2 linked regions of the Streptomyces hawaiiensis genome follow. The main gene of each other region encodes a partner of the protein of the gene in region 2 in a complex. Links are inferred from orthologs where the notes say so. Each region holds a gene or a part of one and is shown on either strand. Other genes may lie near its edges.

Evidence for each region.
Region 1: the proteins of dnaB (region 2) and dnaG are in contact, whole or in part, in a crystal structure (PDB 2R6A), measured with the Geobacillus stearothermophilus proteins. The link is inferred for Streptomyces hawaiiensis from one-to-one orthologs. Residues at the interface, in WP_033016901.1 of Geobacillus stearothermophilus: Ser13, Glu15, Ala16, Gln18, Glu91, Leu92, Asp94, Ala95, Val96, Pro97, Thr98, Ala99, Ala100, Asn101, Tyr104, Tyr105, Ile108; in WP_049624496.1 of Geobacillus stearothermophilus: Lys456, Leu457, Leu458, Pro459, Ala460, Asn463, Ala464, Leu467, Leu535, Leu536, Ile537, Ala538, Gln544, Glu545, Asp548, Tyr549, His552.

The regions. Positions count from the first base shown.
Region 1 is NZ_CP021978.1:2,847,415-2,850,648, forward strand. The notes cover bases 1-2,919. They hold dnaG (DNA primase), read right to left. Parts: upstream 2,461-2,919; coding sequence 541-2,460; downstream 1-540. Other genes in these bases: CEB94_RS13160 (NAD(P)/FAD-dependent oxidoreductase), read right to left, coding at 2,509-2,919. In the rest of the region: more of CEB94_RS13160, read right to left, coding at 2,920-3,234. UniProt on the Escherichia coli protein: RNA polymerase that catalyzes the synthesis of short RNA molecules used as primers for DNA polymerase during DNA replication.
Region 2 is NZ_CP021978.1:4,364,538-4,367,791, reverse strand. The notes cover bases 1-2,939. They hold dnaB (replicative DNA helicase), read left to right. Parts: upstream 1-698; coding sequence 699-2,180; downstream 2,181-2,939. Other genes in these bases: CEB94_RS20105 (serine hydrolase domain-containing protein), read left to right, coding at 2,254-2,939; CEB94_RS20115 (MATE family efflux transporter), read right to left, coding at 1-238. Outside these bases: more of CEB94_RS20105, read left to right, coding at 2,940-3,254. UniProt on the Escherichia coli protein: The main replicative DNA helicase, it participates in initiation and elongation during chromosome replication. Travels ahead of the DNA replisome, separating dsDNA into templates for DNA synthesis.

The sequences.
Region 1 (3,234 bases), 1.5 Mb from region 2 along the record:
GCAGGGGCAGGAGGTCGGGATCTCGGCGCGCGGCGCGGTGGTCGAGGACATCTGGACCTACGAGCGGGTGCCCGGCCGGCGCATGGTGCTCCCCTGGGGCGCGCCCGGACTGCCCGGCGGCCATGTCCAGCTGGACTTCGTCTTCAACGAGCGGCTGCCCGAGGAGCCCGAGCCGGTGGAGCGCCCGGCGGCGCGGTCGTGCGGGCGGCGACGCCGGAGCTGTCGCTGGCGTGGAAGCTGATGTGGGTGATCAACGACATGCACGCCCAGGGCAAGGACCTCTACGACGCCGTCCTGCTGGCCGAGCGGCACCCGCTGCCCTATGAGCTGCTGCACGAGGTGTTCCGGCTGTCGGGCGAGTGGCCGTACCCCTACCGCGAGAAGATCCTGCTGGAGGACGTGGTGGAGGCCGTCGGGTACGTGGAGTGGAACCACTTCGTCACCGAGTACCCGCGGTTCCGGGACGACGAGCGGGAATTCGCCGGCCGGCTGGTGCGGGCGGTGACGCCGACGTTCGAGGGGATCGAGCCCTGACCGGCGTCAGAGTGCGGCGGCGCCGTGCTCCCGGAGGGTCTGGTCGTACTGCTGGAGGACCCACAGCTCGTTCTGCACGGCGGCCAGCTGGGCCGGGTCGCCGTGGGTGCCGAGGCGGGTGAGCCGGCCCGTGATGTCGCGGATACGGCGCTCGACGGCCCGGCGGCGCACGGTCACCAGCTGGGCGCCCGCGTACACCTCGTCGACCCCCTTCACGCCCTTGTGCAGCATGATCGCCTCGACGGCCAGCTCCGTCACCATCGCGCGGACCGCGTCGTCCGGGGCGGCCTCGCGGACCTTGACCAGGTAGTCCTGGGGGTCGGTGACGCCCGGTTCGGCGCCGCCCGCGTCCAAGATGGCCTGGCGGACGGCGGCGTAGGGCGGGGCGGTGAACTCGTCCACGCCGTACGCGTCGAAGGCCGGGGAGACCAACTCGGGCCGCTGCAGGGCGAGTTTGAGGAGCTCCCGCTCGGTGGCGAAGACGGGGTTGCGGAGGTTGAGGGCCGGGCCGCGGGAGGTGGCCTGCTGGGGCGGGCCGGCGTACCGCTGCCCCTGGTGGCGCCGCTCGGGGGCCGGGCCCTTGCCGCCGCGGTCGCGGGCCCAGCGGGCCAGCTGGGCCACGCGCTTGACCACGAACTGGGTGTCGAGGATACCGAGCATGCCGGCGAGCTGGACGGCGACCTCGTGCTGGGCGCCGCTGTTCTTGATGCGGGCGACGATCGGGGCGGCCTCGTCCAGCGCGGACGCGCGGCCCGCCGGGGTGTCGAGGTCGTAGCGGCTCACGATCTGGCGGAGCGCGAACTCGAAGAGCGGCGTGCGGGGTTCGGCCAGGTCGGCGACGGCCTCGTCGCCCTTGGCGAGGCGCAGGTCGCAGGGGTCCATGCCGTCCGGGGCGATGGCGATGTACGTCTCGGCGGCGAACTTCTGGTCGTCCTCGAAGGCGCGCAGGGCCGCCTTCTGGCCGGCGGCGTCGCCGTCGAAGGTGAAGATGACGCGGGCCGAGCCGTTGTCCATGAGCAGCCGGCGGAGGATCTTGATGTGGTCGGCGCCGAAGGCGGTGCCGCAGGTGGCGATGGCGGTCGTCACACCCGCGAGGTGGCAGGCCATGACGTCCGTGTAGCCCTCGACGACGACCGCGCGGGACGCCTTGGCGATGTCCTTCTTCGCCAGGTCGATGCCGTACAGGACCTGGGACTTCTTGTAGATCGCCGTGTCGGGTGTGTTGAGGTACTTCGGGCCGTTGTCCGCCTCGTAGAGCTTGCGGGCGCCGAAGCCGACGACGTCGCCGCCGATGTCGCGGATGGGCCACATCAGGCGGCCGCGGAAGCGGTCGATGGGGCCGCGGCGGCCCTCCTGGGAGAGGCCGGAGAGGAGCAGCTCCTTGTCGGTGAAGCCCTTGCCGCGCAGATAACGCGTGAGGTGGTCCCAGCCCTGGGGGCTGTAGCCGACGGAGAAGTGCTGGGCGGCGGCCTGGTCGAAGCCGCGCTCGGCGAGGAACTGGCGGCCGGCGTCGGCCTCCGCGCTGGTGGCGAGCTGTTCCACGTACCAGTCGGCGGCGATCTTGTGGGCCTCGACCAGGCGGATCCGCTCACCGCGCTGGTGGGAGGGGTTGTAGCCGCCCTCCTCGTAGCGCAGGGTGATGCCCGCCTGGCCGGCCAGGCGCTCGACCGCCTCCGAGAAGGAGAGGTGGTCGATCTTCATCACGAACGTGATGGTGTCGCCGCCCTCCTGGCAGCCGAAGCAGTGGAAGAACCCCTTGCTCGGGCTGACCTGGAAGGAGGGCGACTTCTCGTCGTGGAACGGGCACAGACCCTTGAGGTTTCCGCCGCCCGCGTTGCGCAGCTGGAGGTACTCGGACACCACGGCGTCGATCGGGACCGCGTCCCGTACCGCCTTCACGTCCTCGTCGTTGATCCGTCCTGCCACGTGTGAATCCTACGGTGGTGGACCGACAGTCCTGACGCCTCCTGACGGCTATGGGGTGAGGGAGTCCAGCGGCGTGTGCGGGTCGGCCAGGGCCTCGGTGTCGACCTGGGCCCTCGAACGGATCAGACGCTGGATCTTGTCTGTGACGTCCCACACATTCACGTTCATGCCGGCCAGGACCCTGCCGTCCTTCACCCAGAACGCGATGAACTCGCGCTTGCCGGCGTCCCCGCGGATCATCACCTGGTCGTAGCTGCCCGGGGGCGCCCAGCCGGAGTACTCCATGCCCAGGTCGTACTGGTCGGAGAAGAAGTAGGGCACGCGGTCGTACGTCACGTCGCGGCCCAGCATGGAGCGCGCGGCCGCCGGGCCGCCGTTGAGGGCGTTGGCCCAGTGCTCGACGCGCACGCGCGTGCCGAAGAGGGCGTGCGGGAAGGAGACGACGTCACCGGCGGCGTAGACGTCCGGGTCGGAGGTGCGCAGTCCCTCGTCGACGACGATGCCGCCGCCGTGGGCCCGGTCGGCGATCTCCAGTCCTGCCGCCTCCGCCAGGTGGGTGCGCGGGGCCGCGCCGATCGCCGCCAGCACGTCGTGCGCCGGGTGCTCCTCGCCGTCGTCCGTGCGGGCCGCGAGGACCATGCCGTCCTGGCCGACGATCTCCGTCAGCCGCCTGCCGAAGTGGAAGCGCACCCCGTGCTCACGGTGCAGCTCGGCGAAGAGCGCGCCGAGCTCCGGGCCGAGCACGCCGTGCAGCGGGGTCGGCCCGTGCTCGAC
Region 2 (3,254 bases):
CCGCTGCCGTCGTGGCGTAGGCGAGGAAGACGAAGACGCTCACGGCGGTCATCAGGAGGGCCGAGGCGATGCCGAGACCGGCGAGTTGGGCTGTGCCCAGATGGCCCACGATGGCGGTGTCGGTCATGAGGAAGAGGGGCTCGGCGACGAGGGCGCCGAAGGCCGGCACCGCCAGCGCGACGATCTCTCGGTCGTGCTGTCTCCGGCCGGTTCGGCGGCGCGCGGGGGCCTGTGTCATGTGCACCAATCTAATCGTCCACAGGTAAGAGATGCAAAGCGTTTGCAGCCCTTACATCCCGTGTTGGGATGCGCACTGCTGTGCACTGTTCGAGGCGATCTTGGGCTGGCGGGGAAAGTTTTTCTTCTGCACAGCCGGTGGACGACAAAGATGCAGGTCAGGGTGGTCTCCCTCGTGAGGGTCGCCGCTTGTTCACAGGCCTGTCCACCGGGTCGTGCACAGGTTTCGCGGAGTTCTCCACAGCATCTGGGTCGTCGTCCACATGGCCTGTGGATAACCAGATTGGCTGACGGTGCAGAGAGGCCTACGGTGGTCCGGCGCCCACTCCGTCCGCCGGTTTTCAAAACGCCACAAAACCGGCGCGTACCAACCGGAGTTGGGCCTCTTATTTGTCAGTGCCGTGCCGTAGAACAGAGGGGCACGGCTAGGTCTGCTTCGGCGGACGGGAGGAGGTGGCTCGGTGAGCATTTCCGAGCCCTTGGACGACCCGTGGGCCGACAGCGGTCCCAGTGATCGTCTGCCCGCCTCCCGCCGCCGTCGTGACGGAGCCCGGGGCCGCGACGAACAGCACGAGCGCGGCGGGGACAACGGGGCGTGGGACGGCGGATCGGCCCCGTCGTTCGAGCGGGTACCGCCGCAGGACATCGACGCCGAGCAGTCCGTCCTCGGCGGCATGCTCCTGTCCAAGGACGCCATCGCCGACGTTGTCGAGATCCTCAAGGGCCACGACTTCTACAAGCCGGCTCACGAGACGATCTACCAGGCCGTCCTCGACGTCTACGCCAAGGGCGAGCCGGCCGACCCCATCACGATCGCGGCCGAGCTCACCAAGCGCGGCGAGATCAACAAGGTCGGCGGAGCCTCGTATCTGCACACCCTCGTCCAGACGGTCCCCACGGCGGCCAACGCGGCGTACTACGCGGAGATCGTCCACGAGCGGGCCGTCCTGCGCCGCCTGGTCGAGGCCGGTACACGCATCACACAGATGGGATACGCGGCCGACGACGACGTCGACGAGATCGTCAACCGCGCCCAGGCAGAGGTCTACGCGGTCACCGAGCAGCGCACGAGCGAGGACTATCTGCCGCTCGGCGACATCATGGAGGGCGCGCTCGACGAGATCGAGGCGATCGGCTCGCGCAGCGGTGAGATGACCGGTGTTCCCACGGGGTTCACCGACCTCGACTCCCTCACCAACGGTCTGCACCCGGGGCAGATGATCGTCATCGCGGCCCGTCCCGCCATGGGTAAGTCGACGCTGGCGCTGGACTTCGCCCGTGCCGCGTCGATCAAGCACAATCTGCCGAGCGTCATCTTCTCCCTGGAGATGGGGCGCAACGAGATCGCGATGCGTCTGCTGTCCGCAGAGGCCCGCGTCGCCCTTCACCACATGCGGTCAGGCACCATGACGGACGAGGACTGGACACGTCTGGCGCGCCGGATGCCCGAAGTGTCGTCCGCGCCGCTCTACATCGACGACTCCCCGAACCTGTCGATGATGGAGATCCGCGCGAAGTGCCGTCGGCTGAAGCAGCGCAACGACATCAAACTCGTGATCATCGACTATCTGCAGCTGATGCAGTCCGGGGGCTCCAAGCGCTCCGAGAGCCGCCAGCAGGAGGTCTCGGACATGTCCCGAAACCTCAAGCTCCTGGCCAAGGAGCTGGAGGTTCCGGTGATCGCGCTCTCCCAGCTCAACCGTGGTCCAGAGCAGCGCACGGACAAGAAGCCGATGGTGTCCGACCTGCGTGAATCGGGATCGATCGAGCAGGACGCCGACATGGTGATCCTGCTGCACCGCGAGGACGCGTACGAGAAGGAGTCGCCGCGCGCGGGCGAGGCGGACATCATCGTGGGCAAGCACCGTAACGGCCCGACGGCGACGATCACGGTCGCTTTCCAGGGTCACTACTCGCGGTTCGTGGACATGGCGCAGACCTGATCCGCCCCGACCTGTCCGGCTCCTGCCGCAAATGTGCTCGACGAGGGGACGCCGGGCCGGGTGGACTGGGCTTATGACGACATCTCAGGGAGAACTGCTTCCCGGCACCCGCCGTGCTCTGTTGCACCGGATCGCCGTCGCGCAGGCCGAAGGGCGGGTTCCGTCGCTCGTCGCGGCTGTCGTGCGAGACAGGACAACGGTGTGGACGGGCGCGCGGACCTCGGTGGAAGGACACGCGCCGGACGAGAACGTGCAGTACCGGATCGGCTCGATCACCAAGACCTTCACGGCGGTTCTCGTGCTACGGCTGCGCGACGAGGGCGCACTGGATCTCGGGGATCCGCTCGAGAAGCATCTGCCGGGCACCGGCGTGGGGGAGGCAACCGTCGCCGAACTCTTCGCGCACACGGGCGGGCTGGCAGCCGAGACACCGGGGCCGTGGTGGGAGCGGAGCCCCGGATCCCTGCGGCCCGAACTCGACGACGTGCTGGGTGAGCGGCCCCTGCTGACCCCGCCCGGTCGCCGGTTCCACTACTCGAACCCGGGATACGCGCTGCTCGGCGCACTCATCGAGAAGCTCCGTGGGGCTTCTTGGGAGGACGTCCTTCGGCGTGAAGTGCTCGAACCTCTGGGGCTGCATCGCACAAGCGTGCGACCTCGGGCGCCCCATGCGGGTGGCTGGGCCGTGCACCCCTGGGCCGATGTGATGCTTCCCGAGCCCACCGAGGACCTGGGGCGTATGGCGCCGGCCGGTCAGCTCTGGTCGACGACCGGTGACTTGGCGCGGTTCGCGGTCTTCCTGGTCAAGGGCGATGAGCGGGTGCTGAGCGCCGAGTCGCTGCGGGAGATGAGGACACCGGCCGCGCCTCACGAGGCGGCGGACGTGGCGAGTGGTTACGCCTACTGTCTGGGCATGGAGATCCGGCGACGGAACGGACGGTCCCTCGTCGGCCACACCGGCTCGCTGCCCGGGTTCCTCGCGTGCCTCATGATCAGCGTCGATGACGACGTGGCAGCGATCGCCCTGGCGAACTCCACTTCCGGGCCGCTGCTGTTCCCCGTCGCCGCCGACCT